2 regions of the Skermanella cutis genome follow, and region 1 is predicted to be linked to the other one. Evidence: riboswitches for the same ligand, from Rfam matches in the RefSeq annotation. Region 1 holds a riboswitch; the other holds the start of a gene.
The links. Region 1 has a riboswitch for S-adenosylmethionine ahead of IGS68_RS03680 (hypothetical protein). Riboswitches for the same ligand answer to the same signal wherever they lie in the genome.
Positions count from the first base shown of each region.

Region 2: linked by a shared signal. The riboswitch ahead of metZ (O-succinylhomoserine sulfhydrylase) and the one ahead of IGS68_RS03680 (hypothetical protein) in region 1 are both predicted to bind S-adenosylmethionine.

Region 1 covers NZ_CP067420.1:786,361-791,180, forward strand. The annotation lists gene IGS68_RS03660 (hypothetical protein) at 1-118, opposite strand, end outside; gene IGS68_RS03665 (uracil-DNA glycosylase) at 381-989, opposite strand; gene IGS68_RS03670 (class I SAM-dependent methyltransferase) at 989-1,705, opposite strand; gene IGS68_RS03675 (hypothetical protein) at 1,840-2,226, opposite strand; SAM-I-IV-variant riboswitch at 2,372-2,482, shown strand; gene IGS68_RS03680 (hypothetical protein) at 2,530-2,820, shown strand; gene IGS68_RS03685 (aminotransferase class V-fold PLP-dependent enzyme) at 2,842-4,017, opposite strand; gene IGS68_RS03690 (PA2169 family four-helix-bundle protein) at 4,161-4,820, shown strand, end outside.
Region 2 covers NZ_CP067420.1:5,903,708-5,908,962, reverse strand. The annotation lists gene IGS68_RS27625 (RT0821/Lpp0805 family surface protein) at 1-81, opposite strand, end outside; gene ftsH (ATP-dependent zinc metalloprotease FtsH) at 125-2,020, opposite strand; SAM riboswitch at 2,171-2,249, shown strand; gene metZ (O-succinylhomoserine sulfhydrylase) at 2,316-3,524, shown strand; gene IGS68_RS27610 (ABC transporter substrate-binding protein) at 3,641-4,654, shown strand; gene IGS68_RS27605 (ABC transporter permease) at 4,692-5,255, shown strand, end outside.

The DNA.
Region 1 (4,820 bases):
TCAACAGCCGGATGGCTTCCGCCCTGGAGAAGATCTTCGCCCTGTCGCACAGTGTCTTGTGCTGACGCCCATCACTGGGCGGCACGAGCCGGAAGTCGCCTGGATTGCGCTTATGCATTGGATTTCCACCGTATCCGACCCTGGTCGAAATGCTATCCAGCCAACCTTTTTCTTCGGCCGTTCGAGGGACGGGGCGAATCGACCGTTTAGGATTTATTGTGCGTTTGGCCATCGTTTCGCTACAAATCGATTTATGGCTTAATCGTAGACTTTTGCAACTCCACCACCGGCAAGAGTAATAATCATTCATATAACACTTTTTGGGTAATTCCAAAGTCAATTGGTGTCGCGGCAGGCTTCGCCGCGACACCTCGGCACTCTCACCCCGCCCGCTCCGCGGCCAGCTTCACGTCGGCGTGGAAGAGGGGTTCCTCGACGCGGTTGCCGCGCAGGATGTAGCTGGGGTGGAAGGTCGGGATCACGACCGCGTCGGCGAACAGGCGGCAGGGGAGTTCCTGGCCGCGCAGCGCCGTGATGCCGCTCTGGCCCGTCAGGGCCCACAGGGGCGTGCGGCCGAGCGCGATGATCACGCCGGGCTTCACCTCGGCGAGGGTCCGGCGCAGATGCTCCACCTCCCCGGCGTACCGGGCGAGGCAGTAGTCGGAGGCGCCCAGGGGGCCCAGGTCCTCCGCGACCTCGACGCCCATCTTGCGCGCCTTGGTGCGGGACGAGAAGAAATGGGCCACCTTGTTGCCCGGCGGCTGGTAGCGGAAGGTATTGCCGATCAGGCAGGTGGCGCGCTCCAGCCCGACGGACTTCAGGTTCTCGTCGAGCAGCCGGCCGCTGGCGCCGACGAAGGGCTTGCCGGTGCGGGCCTCCTCGGCGCCGGGCGCTTCGCCGATGATGGCGATCCGGCGTCCGGCGGGGTCCTTGGCGGGGTACTGGTAATCGACGAAAGGCAGCTCTGTCTCGGTACGCGGTTCAGTCACTATGTCGGCTTTCGCAGCAGGTTGATCCGGGCCGGCTGGTCGAACCACCAGGCACCCTCCCGCCGCTCCCCCAAGGTTTCGAACAGCTCGCGCAGTTCCGCGTCGCGGGTGCGGATCAGCCTGGAACGGGTCGGATCGATGCCGGCCATGCGGTCGGCGAAGCTCTGGTAATCCTCGTGCTTCACCGGATTCAGGTAGAACAGTTCATCCACCTGTTCCAGCGCGTCCACGGATTTCACCGCCGCATAGGCCAGCGCCCGGACCTCCGTCTCGTCGTCCAGGAGCTTGGTGAGCTGGAAATATCCGCCGGTCGGTTCCGGCTCGTTCACCAGGGCCAAGCCGCCCGGCTTCAGGACCCGCGCGGCCTCCCGCAGCGCCTTGCCCATATGGGCCGCCGGCACATGGTGCAGGCTGTTCATGAAGACGACGGCGTCGGCGCTGTTGTCGGGCAGCGGCAGGTCCTCGCCCACGCCCTTCACGTAACGCTCGTTCGCGACGGGTTCCGCCGCCCTGGCCTTGGTGAGCGCTTCGTCCAGGATCTCGATCCCGATGACATGGGCGCCGCGGCGTGCCAGCGCCCGAACCAGCGCGCCCTCGCCGCAGCCCACATCGACGATCCGGGCGCCCGCCAGCGGGATCAGGTCGGGAATCAGGTCCATCGCCTTCAGGCGTCGGGGCAGCGTGCTCCCGGTCGGCGTGTCCGTATGCTGGGCCATCGTGTCGGTTCCTCTCCGCGCTGCCATGTTGCAGGGCACTGACCATGGTAAACGGATTCTCCCCCGGCAAGAGCACCGGGGTACAGCGCAAGAGGGTCGAACGGATCGGCGGCGGGCTTGGCGGGCGGTTCGACTCAGGCGCTCAGGTCGATTCGGCCGCCGCCGGGACCCTGGCCGAGGGCGCGCGCGCGGGCACCTGCCGCGGCCATGCTCTCGACGTTGCTCTGGTCGGCCGATTTCATCTCGGTCACGAAGGCGCTGGTGGCGCCGGTAAGCGCCGGGACACGGGCGCCCGGCTTGGTCGAGGCGTTGGTTTCCTGGAGCGCCCGGCGGTCCTCGCCGACGATCGAACTGGTGATGCCGGTCAGCGGCTCCGTCTTGGCGTTGACCTTCATGCCGCCGTTGGTGTCGCTGACCTGCCGGTTGATCTCCTGGTTGAACGCCTGCGTCTGCGGCGTCAGGTCCCGCACCTTGGGCGCGGTGCGCATCAGGTCGGGTGAGATGGGGGAGGTGGAAACCACGGCGTCGCTCCAAGGCCGGCGATACACGGCCAAGTTATCGGATTTTTCAGGTTTTCGCCATAGTTCTTTATTAAGGGGTAATCGGTCGCACACTCATGCCGCAGGGAAAACGGTTGCGCATGTCGCCATCGGCAGGATACAGGAAAGCCAGCATCAAGAGTTGGGCTGGCGCCCGACACCAACCTGCCGACCCGGGCAAGGTGGTGGTCCCTTCCGGGGGACGATGCGGCCTGGACCGGCAATCAATCGGGAACGAGCCGCTGCGTCAGCCCTCCTCGGCACATGGGCCAGGAGGGTTTATTCATGTCTGAACGCTTGCCGGTCGCTCCCGCGACCATTCCCCTGTGCGGCCCGGACGACAGCATCGAGCTGATCGCCGGCGGCAGCCGCGCCACCGCGCGGGAGCCCGACCGGTACGAGTGGGTCTTCGCCGCCGTCCATCGCGGCATCGGCACCTGGACGCATCTCTATCTGGTCGTCGAGTCGGGCCGGCGCGGCCGGCCGGAGATCCATCTTCGCCTGGTGCTCCGGGGCGACCGTCTGGAGGAGGCGCGGCGGCGCGCCGTCGCCGACTGGTGGCGGCCGGTCGGCTGAGGGGCTTCCCCGGACGCCGCGTCAGCGCAGCGCCGCGACCAGCCGGTCGATCTCCTCCTCCGTGTTGTAATAATGGACCGAGGCGCGGACCATCTCGTCTAGGCCGCGCGCCTCCATGTCGAGCCGGGTCGAGGGGGCGGCGGTCACCGACACGTTGATGCCGCGGGTCGCCAGGCCGCGCTTGATCTCGGCGGCGGGGCGCGGGGCGGTGAAGGTGACGATGCCGCACCGGGTCTCGCCCAGGTCGCGCACCTCATGGCCGGGCAGCGCTGACAGCCGGTCGCGCAGCAGGTCGGCAAGGCTCCCGATCCGCTCCCAGATGGCATCCAGGCCCCAGTCCAGCGCATAATCGACGGCGGCGCCCAGGCCCATCCTGGCGGCGACGTTGCTTTCCCAATTCTCGAACCGCCGGGCGTCGGGGCGGAGCTCGTAGCGGTCGGGCGCGACCCAGGTGGCCGCGTGGTTGTCGATCATCGGCGGCTCCAGGCGCTCCAGCAGTCCCTTGCGCACATAGAGGAAGCCGGTGCCGCGCGGTCCGCGCAGGAACTTGCGCCCGGTCGCCGAGAGCATGTCGCAGCCGATTTCGTCCACGTCGATCGGCATCTGTCCCGCCGTCTGGCAGGCATCGAGCAGATAGGGGATCCCGCTGGCGCGGGCGATCCGCCCGACCGCCGCGGCGGGATTGACCAGGCCGCCGTTGGTCGGGATGTGGGTGATCGAGATCAGCTTCGCCGGCCCGCGCGCCCGGTCGTCCACGCTGGCCGCCAGGGCCGCCACGTCGAGCTGCCCGTGGGCGTCGTTGGGGATCACCTCGATGACCGCGCCGGTCTTCCGGGCGACCTGGAGATAGGGGATGAAGTTGCTGGAATACTCCGCCATCGCCGTCAGGATCCTGTCGCCGGGATCGAACCGCAGCGAATAGAAGGCCATGTCCCACCCCACCGTGGCGTTCTCCACCAGCGCCACCTCTTCCCGGCCGCAGCCGAGCAGGGCGGCGACCGAGTCGTAGACGCGCTCGATGCCGTCGCGGGCCTTCGCCTCCGCCTCGTAGCCGCCGATGCGGGCTTCCAGGTCCAGATGGGCGGTGACCGCGTCGATCACCGGCTGCGGCGGCAGGGCAGCCCCGGCATTGTTGAAATGGGTCACGTGACGGGTTCCGGGCGTCTCGGCCCGCGCCCGCTCCACATCGAAAGTCATCGCTGCCTCGGATCGTCCATGTCGCTGAAGATTCGGCATTCCATAAACCAACCGGCCGCGCGGGACAAACGCTCCGGCCGCTCCGGCGGCCCCGCTTCCGGAACACTGACCCTTCGCTCGTGTTGATCTGCCGCAAACGGGGCATGGAGTTCGACAGGATGAACCGCAACGACGACAACCACGATCCGAGAGCGCCCGGGAGACCCGAGGCGGAATCCGGGGCCGACCAGGGCGCGGCCAATCGCAGCCCCGAGGACATCGAGCGCGACATCGCTGGCATCCGGGCGCGCATGGACCAGACCCTGGACGAGCTGGAGTTCCGGCTGTCGCCGGGCCAGCTGACCTCCGGGGCGGTGGATCTGGTGAAGGACGTGATGCGCGGCAATCCGAGCCGCCTGGGTGACGCGATCCGCAACAACCCGATCCCGGTCGTCATGATCGGCATCGGCGCCCTGTGGCTCGCCGTCGCCATGGGGCGGTCGCAGCAGCAGCAGCAGATGGACGAGGCGGCCGGCCGCAGGATCAGCCGGCTGAGCCCGGCCGACATCTCCGACGTGCTGTCGCCGCTGATCGCGGTCACGCTCCAGGGCGTCGACGGTCTCCGGCAGGCCGAGACGAAGATCGCCGACCCGAAGGTCCAGGCCATGGTGCGCGAGATCGCGCAGCAGCACGACCGGGCCGCCGCCGCCCTGGAGGAGGAGGTTCGCCGCCACGGCGCCATGCCGCAGGCGGGCACGACGCCGCCGGGCCGGCTTCATCCGGCCTGGAGCGAACTGCGCCGGGCCCTGGTCACGGGCGAGACC
Region 2 (5,255 bases), 820 kb from region 1:
CACGGCGGCGCCCGGCCCGGCGGGCTTGTCGGCGCATCCCGCCAGGGCGAGGACGGCGGCGGCCAGGAGGAACTTCTTCATTGCGGCACCTTGATCATTGCGGCTCGGTCGTGGTCGGGCCGACTCATACCGCCAATTCATAATGGTCCGGATCGGCCTGGACAAGCCTGACGCTGGGCGGCGCCCCGCGGTCCGCGTCCCGCTCCAGGATGGCCCGGACGGCGGCGGCATCGAGGGTTTCGTCGCGCAGCAGGCCGTCGGCCAGTTCGTGCAGGCGGGGCAGGTCGGCGGCGATCAGGTCGTATGCGCGGCGGTATGCCGCGTCGATGATGCCGCGCACCTCCTCGGCGACCTGGGGCGACAGGGCGCCCGGCTCGCCGGCGGGGGAGCGCGCCGCGGTCGCGGCGGCCGGTGCCGCGCCCCCGCCGTAGGCGACCATGCCGAATCGGTCGGACATGCCCCAGGTGGTGACCATCTTGGTCGCGATGTCGGTCGCCATCTGGATGTCGCCGGCGGCGCCGGTGGTCACGAAGTCCCTGCCGAACACGATCTCCTCGGCCGCCCTGCCGCCCATGGTGACGTCCAGCTCGGCCTCCAGCCGCGCCCGGGACAGGCAGAAGCGGTCCTCCAGCGGCAGCCGGACCATCATGCCCAGCGACCGGCCGCGCGGCACGATGGTGACCTTGTGGACCGGGTCGGAATGCCTGGAGCGCCAGGCGACCAGCGCGTGCCCGGCCTCGTGGAAGGCGGTCAGGCGGCGCTCGTCCTCGGACATGACGGTGGCCTTCTCGCCACCCATGACGATCTTGTCGCGGGCCTGCTCGAAGTCGGCCATGGAGACCAGGGCGCGGCCCGCGCGGGCCGCCCGGAGCGCCGCCTCGTTGACGAGGTTGGCGAGGTCGGCGCCCGACATGCCGGGCGTGCCGCGCGCCACCAGCGTCAGGTCCACGTCGGAGTCCAGCGCCACGCGGGCGGCATGGACCGCCAGGATGGCGGCGCGGCCCTTGATGTCGGGATTGCCGACGAAGACGTGCCGGTCGAACCGGCCGGGCCGCACGATCGCGGGGTCGAGCACGTCCACCCGGTTGGTCGCCGCGATCACGATCAGGCCGCTGGCCCGGGCGAAGCCGTCCATCTCGGCCAGGAGCTGGTTCAGGGTGTTCTCGGTCTCGATCTGGCCGCCGCTCGGCGAGGTGGCGCCGCGGGCCCGGGCCAGCGCGTCGATCTCGTCGATGAACAGGATGCAGGGCGCGCGCTTGCGGGCGTCGCGGAACAGCCGGCGGATGCGCGCGGCGCCGACGCCGACATACATCTCCACGAAGTCGGACCCGGTGACGGCGTAGAACGGCACCCCCGCCTCCCCCGCCACGGCGCGGGCCAGCAGGGTCTTTCCGGTGCCGGGAGGACCGACCAGGAGCACGCCCTTGGGGATGCCGGCGCCGATGCCCTTGAACCGGCCCGGATGCTTCAGGAAATCGACCAGCTCGGTCAGCTCGGCCCTCGCCTCGTCCACGCCGGCCACGTCGGAGAACCGGACGTGGGAGGTGGCGGTGCCCGCCTTCTTGACCGGCGAGCGCATCATGCTGACCATGAAGACCAGGGCGAAGGCCAGGAAGCCCACCATGTTCAGCTTCAGCAGCACGTCGAGCCAGCGGTTGGTGGTCAGCAGGGCGCCGCCCTCCGTCGGCTCGACGGTCATCGGGATGCCGGGGGCCGCGACCGCCTGACGCAGGGCGTCGGTCCACAGGACGGTGGTGACGCCGTGGACGCCGTCGCGGTCGGTGAATTCGATCCGGTTGCCGGCGACGGCGAGGGACGCGATCCGTCCGGCGGCGAGACGATCGGCGAACTCGCTCTGCCCGACCTCCTGCCGGTCGATCCGGCTGAGCAGCGCCGCCGCACCGCCGGAGCCGGAAGCGTAGACATAGGCCAGCCCGGCGCCGCCGGTCAGCGCCCCGGTGACCACCAGGGCTGCCACGATCGCGATCACCCGCGCATGCCGTTTAAGGAAGGTTTTCATCAGCGACCCGAGAGTCCGAGCATGATTGAGACAAAAGCAGAGACCCTGAGTACAGAAACATAGTTAATAAGACGTATGCGCGGCGGCGCGGCATCGGGGTCGCGACCCTTTCGACATGGATCTTGACGCCCTCCCACGACCCGGCTAGAACGCGCGAAACGTGGTGATTTGGCGACCGGCTTGCAGGCCACGTAAAACAAGCTGCTAAAAAGGTTTGGAGTCGCATCCGCGCCTCGATCCCTTGTCGGTCGGGGCTTTTTTGCGTACCCGCAACGGCGGGCGGAGCGACGACACCATGAGCAAGAACGACACTTCCCCCGAGAACGGCACCCCCGCAACGCTGCGGCCGCGCACCCGCATGGTCCATGTCGGCACCCTGCGGACCGGCTTCGACGAGACCTGCGAAGCCATCTTCATGACGTCGGGCTATGTCTACGGCTCGGCGGAGGAGGCCGAGGCCGCCTTCGCGACCGATGGGCTGCGCTATGTCTATTCGCGCTTCCGCAACCCGACTGTCGCCATGTTCGAGGACCGGCTGGCGGCCTACGAGGGGGCGCAGCGCTGCTTCGCCACCGGCAGCGGCATGGCGGCGGTGTTCGCGGCGCTGATGTGCCAGCTCAAGGCCGGCGACCGCATCGTGGCGCCCCGCGCGCTGTTCGGGTCGTGCCTGCACATCGTCAAGAACCTGGCGCCCCAGTACGGGATCGAAACGACCCTGGTGGACGGCACCAGGGCGGAGGAGTGGCGCGACGCCCTGAGCCGCCCGGCCAACGTCGTGTTCCTGGAGACGCCGTCCAACCCGATGCTCGACATCGTGGACCTGGGCCTGGTCTGCGAACTGGCCCATGCCGCCGGCGCCCGCGTGGTGGTGGACAACGTCTTCGCGACCCCGGTGCTCCAGCGGCCATTGGAGTTCGGCGCCGACATCGTGGTCTATTCCGCGACCAAGCATATCGACGGCCAGGGCCGGTGCCTGGGCGGCGCCATCCTGTGCGACGACAAGTTCGCCGAGACGCTGGCCCCCTTCCTGCGGCACACCGGCCCGGCGCTGAGCCCGTTCAACGCCTGGCTGCTGCTGAAGGGGCTGGAGACCATGGACCTGCGGGTCGCCGCCCAGACCGACGCGGCCCAGCGGATCGCGGAGTTCCTGGACGGGCACCCCCGGATCGCCAGGACGCTCTATCCCGGCCTGAAGAGCCATCCCCAGTACGAGCTGGCGCAGCGCCAGATGGGCGGCGGCAGCACGCTGGTCGCCTTCGACGTCGCCGGCGGCAAGGCGGAGGCGTTCCGGCTGATGAACGGGCTTCGGATCGTCAAGATCTCCAACAACCTGGGCGACAGCAAGAGCCTGATCACCCACCCCGCGACCAGCACCCACCAGAAGCTCTCCGACGAGGACAAGGCGGCGGTCGGGATCAGCCCGGCCAGCATCCGCCTGTCGGTCGGGCTGGAGGACGCGGCCGACCTGATCGAGGACCTGGACCAGGCGCTCGCCCGGGCCTGATTTAGGCATTTCTGAAGTGTGAAATGCGGGATTTTACACTTCAGCTTGCACGGCTCGCCCCCTCCCTCTATATAGCCGGGCTTGTAGTTTCGGCTTTCGTCCAGGGAGTTCCCGCCATGTCGACTCTGTTGTCCAAGGTGCGCCGTCTCGCGGCCGCAACCGCCCTCCTGATCGCCGGCGGCGCAACGGCGGCCGAGGCCACCGACGTGCGCGTCGGGTTCATCCCCGTGGTCGGGTCGGGACAGCTGTTCGTCATCGACGGCGAGGGCTGGGCCAAGGATGCCGGGCTCACCCTCAAGCTCACGCAGTTCGAGTCGGGTCCGGCGATGATCAGCGCCCTGGCCTCGGGCACGCTCGACGCCTATTACGGCGGCATCGGCCCGATCATGGTGGCGAGCGCCCGCGGCATCGACGTGAAGGTCTACGCCTCCGCCGCGATCGAGGAGATGACCGTGGTCGGGCGCGGCGGCTTCGGCACCCAGGCGAACGCCGCGACGGCCGCCGGCTTCAAGGAATTCGTCGAACGGGAGGGCCGCCCGGTCCGCATCGCGACCCAGCCGCCCGGCTCCGTTCCCGACACCGTGCTGCGCTACTGGCTGCAGAACGTCGTGAAGGCCGATCCCGCGACGTACCAGATCACCGCCATGGGGATCGAGGCGACCCAGCAGGCGCTGCTGGCCGGCGCCGTCGATGCCGCGACGATCCGCGAGCCGACCCTGACCGTGGTCCGGCAGCGCGATCCCAACACCAAGCTGCTGGCGTTGGGCGGCCAGATGCTGCCCAACCAGCCGGGTTCCGTGCTGGCGCTGACCGGCGCCTTCGTCAAGGCCAATCCGGAGGCCGCCAAGACGATGGTGGCGCTGAACACCCGGGCCACGACCCTGCTGAAGGAGGAGCCGAACCGGGCCGCCAAGCACCTGCAGAAGGGCCTGGGCAAGGGCATCACCGACCTTGCGACCTTCGAGCAGGCCGTGGTGTCGCCGGCCAGCAAGTTCGTCGCCGACCCGATGACCATCAAGGACGCCACCGGCGTGATGCAGGACTTCCAGCTTCAACTGGGCGTGCTGGAGAAGGCTGCCGACCTGAACGTGCTGTTCGACGACAGCTTCTACCGGGCCACGGCGCGCTGAACGCGCGCCTCCGTTCCGGCACCGTGACGTTCCGCTGATGCAACGATCCCTGCTCGCCGCCGTCGGGCTTGCCGCCTTCCTGATCCTGTGGGAGGCGGTCCCGCGCCTTGGCCTGGTCTCGCCGCTGTTCCTGCCGCCGCCCACCAGCCTGCCGCAGGCCTTCCTGCGCGAGATCTCCGGCGGATACTGGCTGGACGCGGTGATCGCGAGCCTGCGCCATTACCTGCTCGGGCTGGCGCTCGGCACCGGGCTGGGCGTGGCGCTCGGCATCGCGACGGCGCTCTACGACAAGCTGGAAGCGGCGCTGTCCTGGGTGATCCGGCTGCTGCGGCCGGTCCCGGGCCTGGCCTGGGTCCCCTTCGCGATCGTCTGGTTCGGCATCAGCGAGGCGGCCGCGACCTTCATCATCATCATCGGCGTGTTCTGGATCAACTACTACGCCGCCTACGGCGCCGCCAAGGCGATCGACAAGGACCTGCTGGAGGTGGCCGACGCCTTCGGGCATCGCGGCACCTGGGCCAAGCTGGTCAAGATCGTGCTGCCCGGATCGACGGCCGGCATCCTGGCCGGCGTCCGCACCGGGCTGGGGCAGGCCTGGATG